DNA from 3 places in the Kineococcus sp. G2 genome. Region 3 is predicted to be linked to each of the others. Evidence: predicted binding sites of a transcription regulator. Region 3 holds the regulator's gene; each other region holds the start of a gene.

Region 1 (3,272 bases), on a different contig from region 3:
CGCGTGACCTTCACCGGGTCGATGACGCCCGCGGCCAGCAGGTCCACGTACTCGCCGGTGGCGGCGTTCAGGCCGTGACCGACCTCGAGGCCGCGCACCTTCTCCACCACGACGTAGCCCTCGTGACCGGCGTTCTCGGCGATCCAGCGCAGCGGCTCGGTGGCGGCGCGGTGCACCAGCTTCACGCCGGTGGCCTCGTCGCCCTCCTTGCCCAGGCCGCCCTCGAGCACCTTCACCGCGTGGGTCAGGGCGCTGCCGCCGCCGGCGACGATGCCCTCCTCGATCGCGGCGCGCGTCGCGGAGACGGCGTCCTCGATGCGGTGCTTCTTCTCCTTCAGCTCCACCTCGGTGTGCGCGCCGACCTTGATGACGACCACACCGCCGGCCAGCTTCGCGAGGCGCTCCTGGAGCTTCTCGCGGTCCCAGTCGGAGTCGGTGCGCTCGATCTCGGCCTTGATCTGCGCCACCCGGCCCTCCACCTCGTCGGACGCGCCGGCGCCCTCGACGATCGTGGTGTCGTCCTTGGTGACGACGATGCGGCGGGCGGTGCCCAGCACGTCCAGGTCGACCTGGTCGAGCTTGAGGCCGACCTCCTCGGCCACGACCTGCGCGCCGGTGAGGACGGCGATGTCGCCCAGGATCGCCTTGCGGCGGTCGCCGAAGCCCGGGGCCTTCACCGCGACGGCGTTGAAGGTGCCGCGGATCTTGTTGACGACCAGCGTGGACAGGGCCTCGCCCTCGACGTCCTCGGCGATGATCAGCAGCGGCTTGGAGGCCTGCAGGACCTTCTCCAGCAGCGGCAGCAGCTCGGTGACCGTGGAGATCTTGCCCTGGTGCACGAGGACGTACGCGTCCTCCAGCACCGCCTCCTGGCGCTCGGCGTCGGTGACGAAGTAGGGAGAGATGTAGCCCTTGTCGAACTGCATGCCCTCGGTGAAGTCCAGCTCCAGCGCGGTCGTGGAGGACTCCTCGACCGTGATGACGCCGTCCTTGCCGACCTTGTCGAACGCGTCGGCGAGCAGGTCGCCGACGGCCGGGTCCTGCGCGGAGATCGTGGCGACGTGGGCGATGTCGCCCTTGCCGTCGACGTCGCGGGCGAGCTTGAGGAGCTCGTCGCCCACGGCCTCCACGGCCGCGTCGATGCCGCGCTTGAGGGCGGACGGGGCCGCGCCGGCCGCCACGTTGCGCAGGCCCTCGTGGACCATCGCCTGCGCCAGGACGGTCGCGGTGGTGGTGCCGTCACCGGCGACGTCGTTGGTCTTGGTGGCGACCTCCTTGGCGAGCTGCGCGCCGAGGTTCTCGTACGGGTCCTCGAGCTCGACCTCGCGGGCGATGGTGACGCCGTCGTTCGTGATCGTCGGCGCACCCCACTTCTTGTCGATGACGACGTTGCGGCCGCGGGGCCCCAGGGTCACCTTGACGGCGTTGGCGAGGGCGTCCACACCGCGCTCCAGGGAGCGGCGGGCGTCCTCGTTGAACGAGAGCTGCTTGGCCATGTGCGTGTTCCTTCCAGATCTTTGGCGGCAACGGCGAACGCCCCGGGCGCCCGGTGTCGTCGGGCGCCCGGGGCGTCAGGACCTGCTGCTGCTTACTTGGCGACCTTGGCGAGGACGTCGCGCGCCGAGAGGATCAGCAGCTCGTCGCCGCCGTACTTCACCTCGGTGCCGCCGTACTTGGAGTAGATGACCTTGTCGCCGACGGAGACGTCGACGGGCACGCGGTTGCCGTTGTCGTCGACGCGACCCGGACCCACGGCCAGGACCTCGCCCTCCTGGGGCTTCTCCTTGGCGGTGTCCGGGATGACCAGACCGGAAGCGGTCGTCTGCTCCGCGTCGAGCGGCTTGACGACGATGCGGTCCTCGAGCGGAGTGATGGAGACCGACACTGAGCGGCCCTCCCCTTCTGCGTACTCGGTACGGATCTGGCGTACTGGTGGGTCGGCTGCGAGGGTGGTGCCCGCCCGTCGTCGCGGGTGCCGGGCGGCACCGTCTCGCGTGCTGGCACTCCCTTCGGGGGAGTGCCACCGACGCTGCGACAGAAGTTAGCACTCCCACTGCCCGAGTGCCAGGGACGGCCCCCGCTCGTGCGACCGGGCGGGTGGGGTGCTGGCACAGTCGGGCGGGTGGACCCCGCCGACGTCGCCGCGCTGACCTCCCCCGCCGGGCGCGCGCTGCTGGACCTGATCGCCGCCGCCGGCGCGGCCGACCCGCTCGTGCTGGGGCAGCGGCTGCGCCGCGAGGGGCACGAGCCCGCGCTGGTGGCCCTGGCCATGACGCAGGCGCGGCTGCGCGAGCGCGCCGCCGCCAAGCTCGGCCCGCGCGCGCACGGGCTGCTGCTGACCGCCGCCGGGGTGGAGCAGGCCACCCGCGCCGCCGTGGCCGCCGAGCACGCCCGCCGCTTCGCCGGCGCCGGGGTGCGCCGGGTGGCCGACCTCGGCTGCGGCATCGGCGCCGACGCCCTCGCCCTGGCCGACGCGGGGCTGGCCGTGCTCGCCGTGGACGCCGACCCCGGCACCGCCGCGGTGGCCGCGGCCAACCTCGCCGGGCGCGCGGAGGTCCGCTGCGCGGACGTCACCGCCGGCGTCGTCGACGAGCTGGGCCCCGGCGACGGCGCCTGGTTCGACCCGGCCCGGCGCACCGCCGGCGGCCGGCGCCTGTTCGACCCCGAGGCCACCTCCCCGCCGCTGTCGTTCGTGCTGGCCACCGCGGCACGAGTGGCGGCCACCGGCGCCAAGCTCGCCCCCGGCCTGCCGCACGAGCTGGTGCCCGCCGGGGCGGAGGCGCGGTGGACGTCCGTGGACGGCGACGTGGTGGAGGCGGCGCTGTGGTGCGGGCCGCTGGCCCGGCCGGGCGTGGCGCGCAGCGCCCTGGTGCTGCGCGGCGGCGAGCGCTTCGAGCTGGACGACGCCGACAACCCCGTGCCGGACGTCGGCGCCGTCGGCGCCCACCTGCACGAGCCGGACGGCGCCGTCGTCCGCGCCGGCCTGGTCGGCGCGGTCGCGCGGCTGCTCGGCGGGCGCCTGGTGGACGAGACCATCGCCTACGTCACCACCGACGCCCCGGCGAGCACCCCCTTCACGCGCTCCTACGCGGTGCTGGACGTGCTGCCCTTCGGGCTGAAGCCGCTGCGCCGGTACCTGCGCGAGCGCGACGTCGGCCCGCTGACGGTGAAGAAGCGCGGCACCGCCGTCGACCCGGACGTGCTGCGCCGGCAGCTCGCGCTGAAGGGGTCGGCGCCCGCGACGATCGTGCTGACGCGCCTGGCGGGCCGGC
Region 2 (3,272 bases), on a different contig from region 3:
CGGCAGGGACGCCATGGTGCGCAGGGCCCAGCCGGCCTCGTGCAGCCGCTGCGCGAGCACGCCGTAGCTGGTGCCGGCCCCGACCCGCACCACCGCGCGCTCGCCGTCGACCTCCACGCCGGCCGGCAGGCCCGCCAGGCTGACGAGGTCGCCCGGGGAGTCGGCGACGTCGTTGAAGCAGTGCCGGGTGCCCAGTGCCCGCAGGCGCCGCGAGCCGGCGACGAGCTCCTGGAGCTGCTCGACGCTGCGCGGGGCGTGCAGGCGGGCGGCGGTGTACCGGAGGTTGCCCGCCCAGTTCGAGCCGGGGTCGAGGGCGGGGGCGGACGACGTCGGGGTGCTCACGCGGGCACGGTAATCGATGCAAGAGCGGCGCCGGCCGGGAACGCCGCGAGGGCGGCCCCCCTGGTGGAGGACCGCCCTCGCGGGTGGTGCTGGTGGTGCGGGGGGACTCAGAAGTCCATGCCGCCCATGCCGCCGTCGCCGCCGGCGGCGGCCGGGGCCGCCTTCTCCGGCTTGTCGGCGATGACGGCCTCGGTGGTCAGGAACAGGCCCGCGATGGAGGCGGCGTTCTGCAGCGCGGAGCGCGTCACCTTGACCGGGTCGTTGATGCCCGCCTCGAGCAGGTCCACGTACTCGCCGGTGGCGGCGTTCAGGCCGTGACCGGTGGGCAGGTTGCTGACCTTCTCCGCCACGACGCCGCCCTCGAGGCCGGCGTTGACGGCGATCTGCTTCAGCGGGGCCTGGATGGCGACCTTGACGATGTTCGCGCCGGTCGCCTCGTCCCCGGCCAGCTCGAGCTTGTCGAAGGCCAGCACGCCGGCCTGGATGAGGGCCACGCCACCACCGGCGACGATGCCCTCCTCGACGGCCGCCTTCGCGTTGCGCACGGCGTCCTCGATGCGGTGCTTGCGCTCCTTGAGCTCGACCTCGGTCGCCGCGCCGGCCTTGATGACGGCCACGCCGCCGGCCAGCTTGGCGAGACGCTCCTGGAGCTTCTCGCGGTCGTAGTCGGAGTCGCTGCGCTCGATCTCGGCGCGGATCTGGCCCACGCGGCCGGCGATGGCGTCGGCGTCGCCGGCACCCTCGACGATCGTGGTCTCGTCCTTGGTGACGACGACCTTGCGGGCGCGGCCCAGCAGGTCGAGGTCCGCGGTGTCGAGCTTGAGGCCGACCTCCTCGGAGATGACCTGGCCACCGGTGAGGATGGCGATGTCGCCCAGCATGGCCTTGCGGCGGTCGCCGAAGCCGGGGGCCTTGACGGCGACCGACTTGAAGGTGCCGCGGATCTTGTTGACGACCAGGGTCGCCAGGGCCTCGCCCTCGACGTCCTCGGCCACGATCACCAGCGGCTTGCCGGACTGCATGACCTTCTCCAGCAGCGGGAGCAGGTCCTTCACCGTGGAGATCTTGGAGTTCAGGATGAGGATGTACGGGTCCTCGAGCTCCGTCTCCTGACGCTCCGCGTCGGTGACGAAGTAGGGCGAGATGTAGCCCTTGTCGAAGCGCATGCCCTCGGTGAGCTCGAGCTCCAGGCCGAAGGTGTTGCTCTCCTCGACGGTGATGACGCCTTCCTTGCCCACCTTGTCGAGGGCCTCGGCGATGAGCTCGCCGATGGAGGCGTCACCGGCGGAGATGCCGGCGGTCGCGGCGATCTGCTCCTTGGTGGTGACCTCCTTGGCGGCGGCCACGAGCTGCTCGGTCACGGCCTCGACGGCCTTCTCGATGCCGCGCTTGAGGCCCATCGGGTTCGCACCCGCGGCCACGTTGCGCAGGCCCTCGCGCACGAGCGCCTGGGCCAGGACGGTCGCGGTCGTCGTGCCGTCACCGGCGACGTCGTCCGTCTTCTTCGCGACCTCCTTGACGAGCTCGGCCCCGATCTTCTCGTAGGGGTCCTCGAGCTCGATCTCCTTGGCGATGCTCACACCGTCGTTGGTGATCGTGGGGGCGCCCCACTTCTTCTCCAGGACGACGTTGCGGCCCTTGGGGCCGAGCGTCACCTTGACAGCGTCGGCGAGCTGGTTCATCCCGCGCTCGAGACCGCGACGGGCCTCTTCGTCGAAGGCGATGATCTTGCTCATGCCTGGTGTTCCTCCCAGAAGACGGGCGGTGGGTGGCCGGAGCGGTGCCCGCGACGGACGACCGGCGGCGACGGGGTCACGTCCCCCGCGCGACCGGCCTCACCGGTCCGGCCCGGAGCTTTCGCTCCCGGGTCGAGGTGCTGCTGGTGCTGTCACTCTCGACTCGAGAGTGCCAGCGCCAATGTTGGCACTCTCCCCCTCCGAGTGCAAACCCCCCGGCACGCCCCGGGCCCCCGCGCCGCACCGGCGCGAGCTCACCCGGACGGCGTCTGGTGTCCCCGGCGAACCGGTGGGACCGTCGAAGGACCACCCCGGCCCACCCGAGGGCCGGCCCCCGGATGAGGAGAGACGTGTCCGAGCTGCCGCTGCGGATCCAGGCGCTGAAGACGCGCCGCGCCGACGACCTGTCGGGCGAGTACGTGCTGGACCCCACCCACAGCCGCATCGGCTTCGTCGCCCGGCACGCCATGGTCACCAAGGTGCGCGGGCAGTTCACCCGCTTCGAGGGCCGCGCCCACCTGGACTTCGCCCGGCCGGAGGCCTCGAGCGCGCAGGTCCTCATCGAGGTGGCGAGCATCGACACCCGCGAGCCGCACCGCGACGAGCACCTGCGCACCAACGACTTCTTCGACGCCCCCGCGCACCCGCACATCGGCTTCCGCTCCACGCACGTGCAGCCGCTGGGCGACAGCGACTACCGCGTTACCGGGGACCTGACCATCAAGGGCAGGACCCGCCCCGTCACCATCGACTTCGAGCACACCGGCGCCGCCAAGGACCACTTCGGCACCACGCGCGTGGGCTTCGAGGGCTCCACGAGGATCGACCGCCGCGACTGGGGCGTGGTCTGGAACGCCCCCCTGGAGACCGGCGGGGTGCTCCTGTCCGAGACCGTCCTGCTCGAGTTCGAGGTGTCCGCGGTCCCGGCCCCCACCGCCTGAGCGCCGGCGACCGCCCCGCGGGGAGGTCACCGGCGCGGGAAGGGTCAGATCGCGCGGACGTCCTCGGCCTGCGGGCCCTTCTGGCCCTGCCCGATCTCGAACTCGACGCGCTGCCCCTCCTCGAGGGAGCGGTAGCCGTCGGCGGCGATCGACGAGTAGTGCACGAAGACGTCGGCGCCACCGTCGTCGACGGTGATGAAGCCGTACCCCTTCTCGGCGTTGAACCACTTCACGGTGCCCTGAGCCATTGCCT
Region 3 (3,272 bases):
GGAGAACACGCCGTGGTGGGCCGGGGACAGCTTGCCCGCCGGGCGCACCTCGCCGCGGATCTCCGCCAGGCGGCGCAGCAGCTCCTCCTGCTCGTCGTCGAGGTCGCGCGGGGTGATGACCTCCAGGGTGACCAGCAGGTCGCCGCGGCCGGTCGAGCGCAGGTGCTCGACGCCCTTCTGCTTCAGGGTGACGACCTCGCCGCCCTGCGCGCCGGGGCGCACCTCGACCTCCTCCTCGCCGTCGAGGGTCTCCAGCGGGATCGACGCCCCCAGCGCGGCGGCCGTCATGGGCACCTCCAGGGTGCACAGCAGGTCGTCGCCGCGGCGGGTGAAGACCGGGTGGGGACGTTCGTGGATCTCCACGTAGAGGTCGCCGGGCGGGCCGCCGGCGGTGCCGACCTCGCCCTGGGCGGCGAGCTGGATGCGGGTGCCGGTGTCCACGCCGGCGGGGATGCGGATGGTCAGCGGCCGGCGCGCGCGCACCCGCCCCTCGCCGGAGCACTCCAGGCACGGGCTGGGCAGCACGGTGCCGAAGCCGTGGCACGTCGGGCACGGCTGGCTGGTCATGACCTGCCCCAGCAGCGAGCGCACCACGCGCTGCACCGAGCCCTGACCCCCGCAGATGTCGCAGGTGGCCGGCTGGGTGCCCGGCTGGCAGCAGGTGCCCTTGCACGTGGGGCACAGCACGGCCGTGTCGACCTGGATCTGCCGCTCGCCGCCGAAGGCGGCCTCGGCGAGGTCCACGTCGACGCGGATGAGGGCGTCCTGGCCGCGCTGGGTGCGGCTGACCGGCCCGCGGCCGCCGCCGGCACCGCTCTGGCCGAAGAAGGCGTCCATGATGTCGGAGAAGCCGAAGCCCTGGCCGAAGCCGCCCCCGGGCCCGCCGGGCGCACCGCCGCGGTCGTACTGCGCGCGCTTGTCCGGGTTGGACAGCGTCTCGTAGGCCTGGGAGACCTCCTTGAACCTGTCCCCCGCGTCCGGGTCGGAGGTGACGTCGGGGTGGAGCTTGCGCGCCAGCTTGCGGTAGGCGCGCTTGATCTCCTCCGCCGAGGCGTCCCTGCTGACGCCCAGGACGTCGTAGTAGTCGCTCACGAGGTGCTCAGGTCTCCCGTTCGGTGGTTCGTCCGGTCGGTCACTGGGACAGGATGCGCGACACGTAGCGGGAGACCGCCCGCACCGCCGCCATCGTGGTCGGGTAGTCCATGCGGGTCGGGCCGAGCACGCCCAGGCGCGCCAGCACCTCCCCCTCGCCGTAGCCGCTGGTCACCACGGACGTCTCGGGCAGGCCCAGGTGCAGGTTCTCCGCGCCGATGCGCACGCTGAGGGCACCGCGGTCGGCGCCGCCCTCCTCGGCCATCTCCTGCACCAGCCGCAGCAGCACGACGTGCTCCTCGAGGGCCTCCAGCACGCTGCCCAGGCTCGCGGAGAGGTCGGCGCCGGAGCGCACGAGGTTGGCGGTGCCGGCGATCACCACGCGCTCCTCCAGCCCGGCGGTCAGGCACTCGCCGAGCGCGGCGACGACCTCCGCGGCCACCGCCTCCTGCCCCGGCGCGGTGGCCCGCACCACGCCCGCCAGCTCCTCGCGGGCCTGCTTCAGCCGCTTGCCGGCCACGGCGGCGTTGACGCGGTCGCGCAGCGCGGCCAGCTGCTCGGGAAGCGCGTCGAGGTCGTCGGCGGAGCGCACCTGCACGACGCGCTGCTCCACGCGGCCGGTGTCGGTGATGAGCACCAGCAGCGCGCTGCGCCCGCCGACGGGGACGAGCTCCACGTGCCGCACCGCGGCGCGCGAGAGGGAGGGGTACTGCACGACGGCGGCCTGGCGGGTGATCTGCGCCAGCAGCCGCACCGTGCGGTCCACGACGTCGTCGAGGTCGACGGCGCCGTCGAGGAAGGCCTGGATGGCGCGCCGCTCGGCGGGCGACATGGGCTTGAGGTTGGCCAGGCGGTCCACGAACAGGCGGTAGCCCTTGTCGGTGGGGATGCGCCCGGCGCTGGTGTGCGGCTGGGCGATGTAGCCCTCCTCCTCCAGCACCGCCATGTCGTTGCGGATCGTGGCCGGCGACACGCCGAGGCGGTGGCGCTCCACCAGCGCCTTGGAGCCCACCGGCTCGTGGGTGGAGACGTAGTCCTCCACGATGGCGCGCAGCACCGCGAGCCTGCGGTCGTCGCTCACACCCACCTCCGTCCCCGCCGTCCCCGGCACTCGCCCTGGCACTCGCCGAACCCGAGTGCCAAGTCTACGCCGAGCGCGCCTCCACCGCGCCGCGCGCACCGGTCGTTAGCGTGCCGCGGGTGAGCCCCAGGCACCCGTCCAGCGACCGCTACGGCACCGACGTGCTGTCCGCGAACCCGCACCCGCAGCGGCCGGCGCACCGCGAGGAGCCCGCCGCGCGCGGCCTCGTCGTGGAGGACGTGGAGACCGGCTGGGTGGGTGCGGTGGTGCGCGTGGAGAAGAGCGGCGGCGTGCACGTGGTCGTCCTGGAGGACGCCAGGGGCCGCACCCGCACCTTCCCGCTGGGCCCCGGCTTCTGGGTGGACGGGCAGCCGGTGCGGCTCGTGCCCCCGCGCGCCGCGCCCGCGCCCACCGGGCCCGCGCGCACCGCCAGCGGCTCGATCGCGGTGACCGGGGCGGCCGCCCGCACCGCGCGCGCCTCCCGCATCCTCGTCGAGGGCCGCCACGACGCGGAGCTGGTGGAGAAGGTGTGGGGCGACGACCTGCGCGTCGAGGGCGTCGTCGTGGAGATGCTCGACGGCGTCGACGACCTCGACGCCGCGGTGCGCTCCTTCTCCCCCGGCCCCGGCCGCCGCATCGGCGTGCTCGTGGACCACCTCGTGGCCGGCTCGAAGGAGTCGCGCATCGTCGCCGCGGTCTCGAGGAGCCCGCACGTGCTGGTCGTGGGCCACCCGTTCATCGACGTGTGGCAGGCCGTGCGCCCCGAGCGCCTGGGGTGGCGGGAGTGGCCGAGCGTCCCGCGCGGCACCTCCTGGAAGCACGGGATCCTCGCCGAGCTGGGCTGGCCGCACGCCACGCAGGCCGACGTCGCGCACGGCTGGAAGCGGATCCTGGGCACCGTGCGCAGCTACGCCGACCTGGAGCCGGCGCTGCTGGGCCGGGTGGAGGAGCTGGTGGACTTCGTCACCGCGGACGCGGCGGACCACTGAGGCGCGCGCCTCCTCCCCTCGTCGCACCCGGGACCACCCCGCGGGAGGACGACACCCGGCCCGCCCGCGCAGGAGGATCGACGCGAACCCGAACCCCCGCGAGGCACCAG

The links. The regulator HrcA, encoded in region 3, represses chaperone genes, less so after heat shock. The targets are predictions, from matches to a motif close to GNTNGCACTCGGNNNNNCCGAGTGCNANC.
Region 1: a site for HrcA is predicted at 2,041-2,069, ahead of groES (co-chaperone GroES). Genes of this name have one in related genera too.
Region 2: a site for HrcA is predicted at 2,262-2,290, ahead of groL (chaperonin GroEL). Genes of this name have one in related genera too.

What each region holds. Positions count from the first base shown of each region.
Region 1 is NZ_JBBBEM010000024.1:11,189-14,460, forward strand. Features, by position in the region: gene groL (chaperonin GroEL) at 1-1,496, opposite strand, end outside; gene groES (co-chaperone GroES) at 1,589-1,885, opposite strand; gene V9U69_RS05305 (THUMP-like domain-containing protein) at 2,123-3,272, shown strand, end outside.
Region 2 is NZ_JBBBEM010000003.1:43,971-47,242, reverse strand. Features, by position in the region: gene V9U69_RS00340 (D-arabinono-1,4-lactone oxidase) at 1-342, opposite strand, end outside; gene groL (chaperonin GroEL) at 450-2,078, opposite strand; gene V9U69_RS00330 (YceI family protein) at 2,429-3,019, shown strand; gene V9U69_RS00325 (cold-shock protein) at 3,064-3,267, opposite strand.
Region 3 is NZ_JBBBEM010000008.1:9,884-13,155, reverse strand. Features, by position in the region: gene dnaJ (molecular chaperone DnaJ) at 1-1,092, opposite strand, end outside; gene hrcA (heat-inducible transcriptional repressor HrcA) at 1,133-2,173, opposite strand; gene V9U69_RS01310 (DUF3097 domain-containing protein) at 2,293-3,162, shown strand.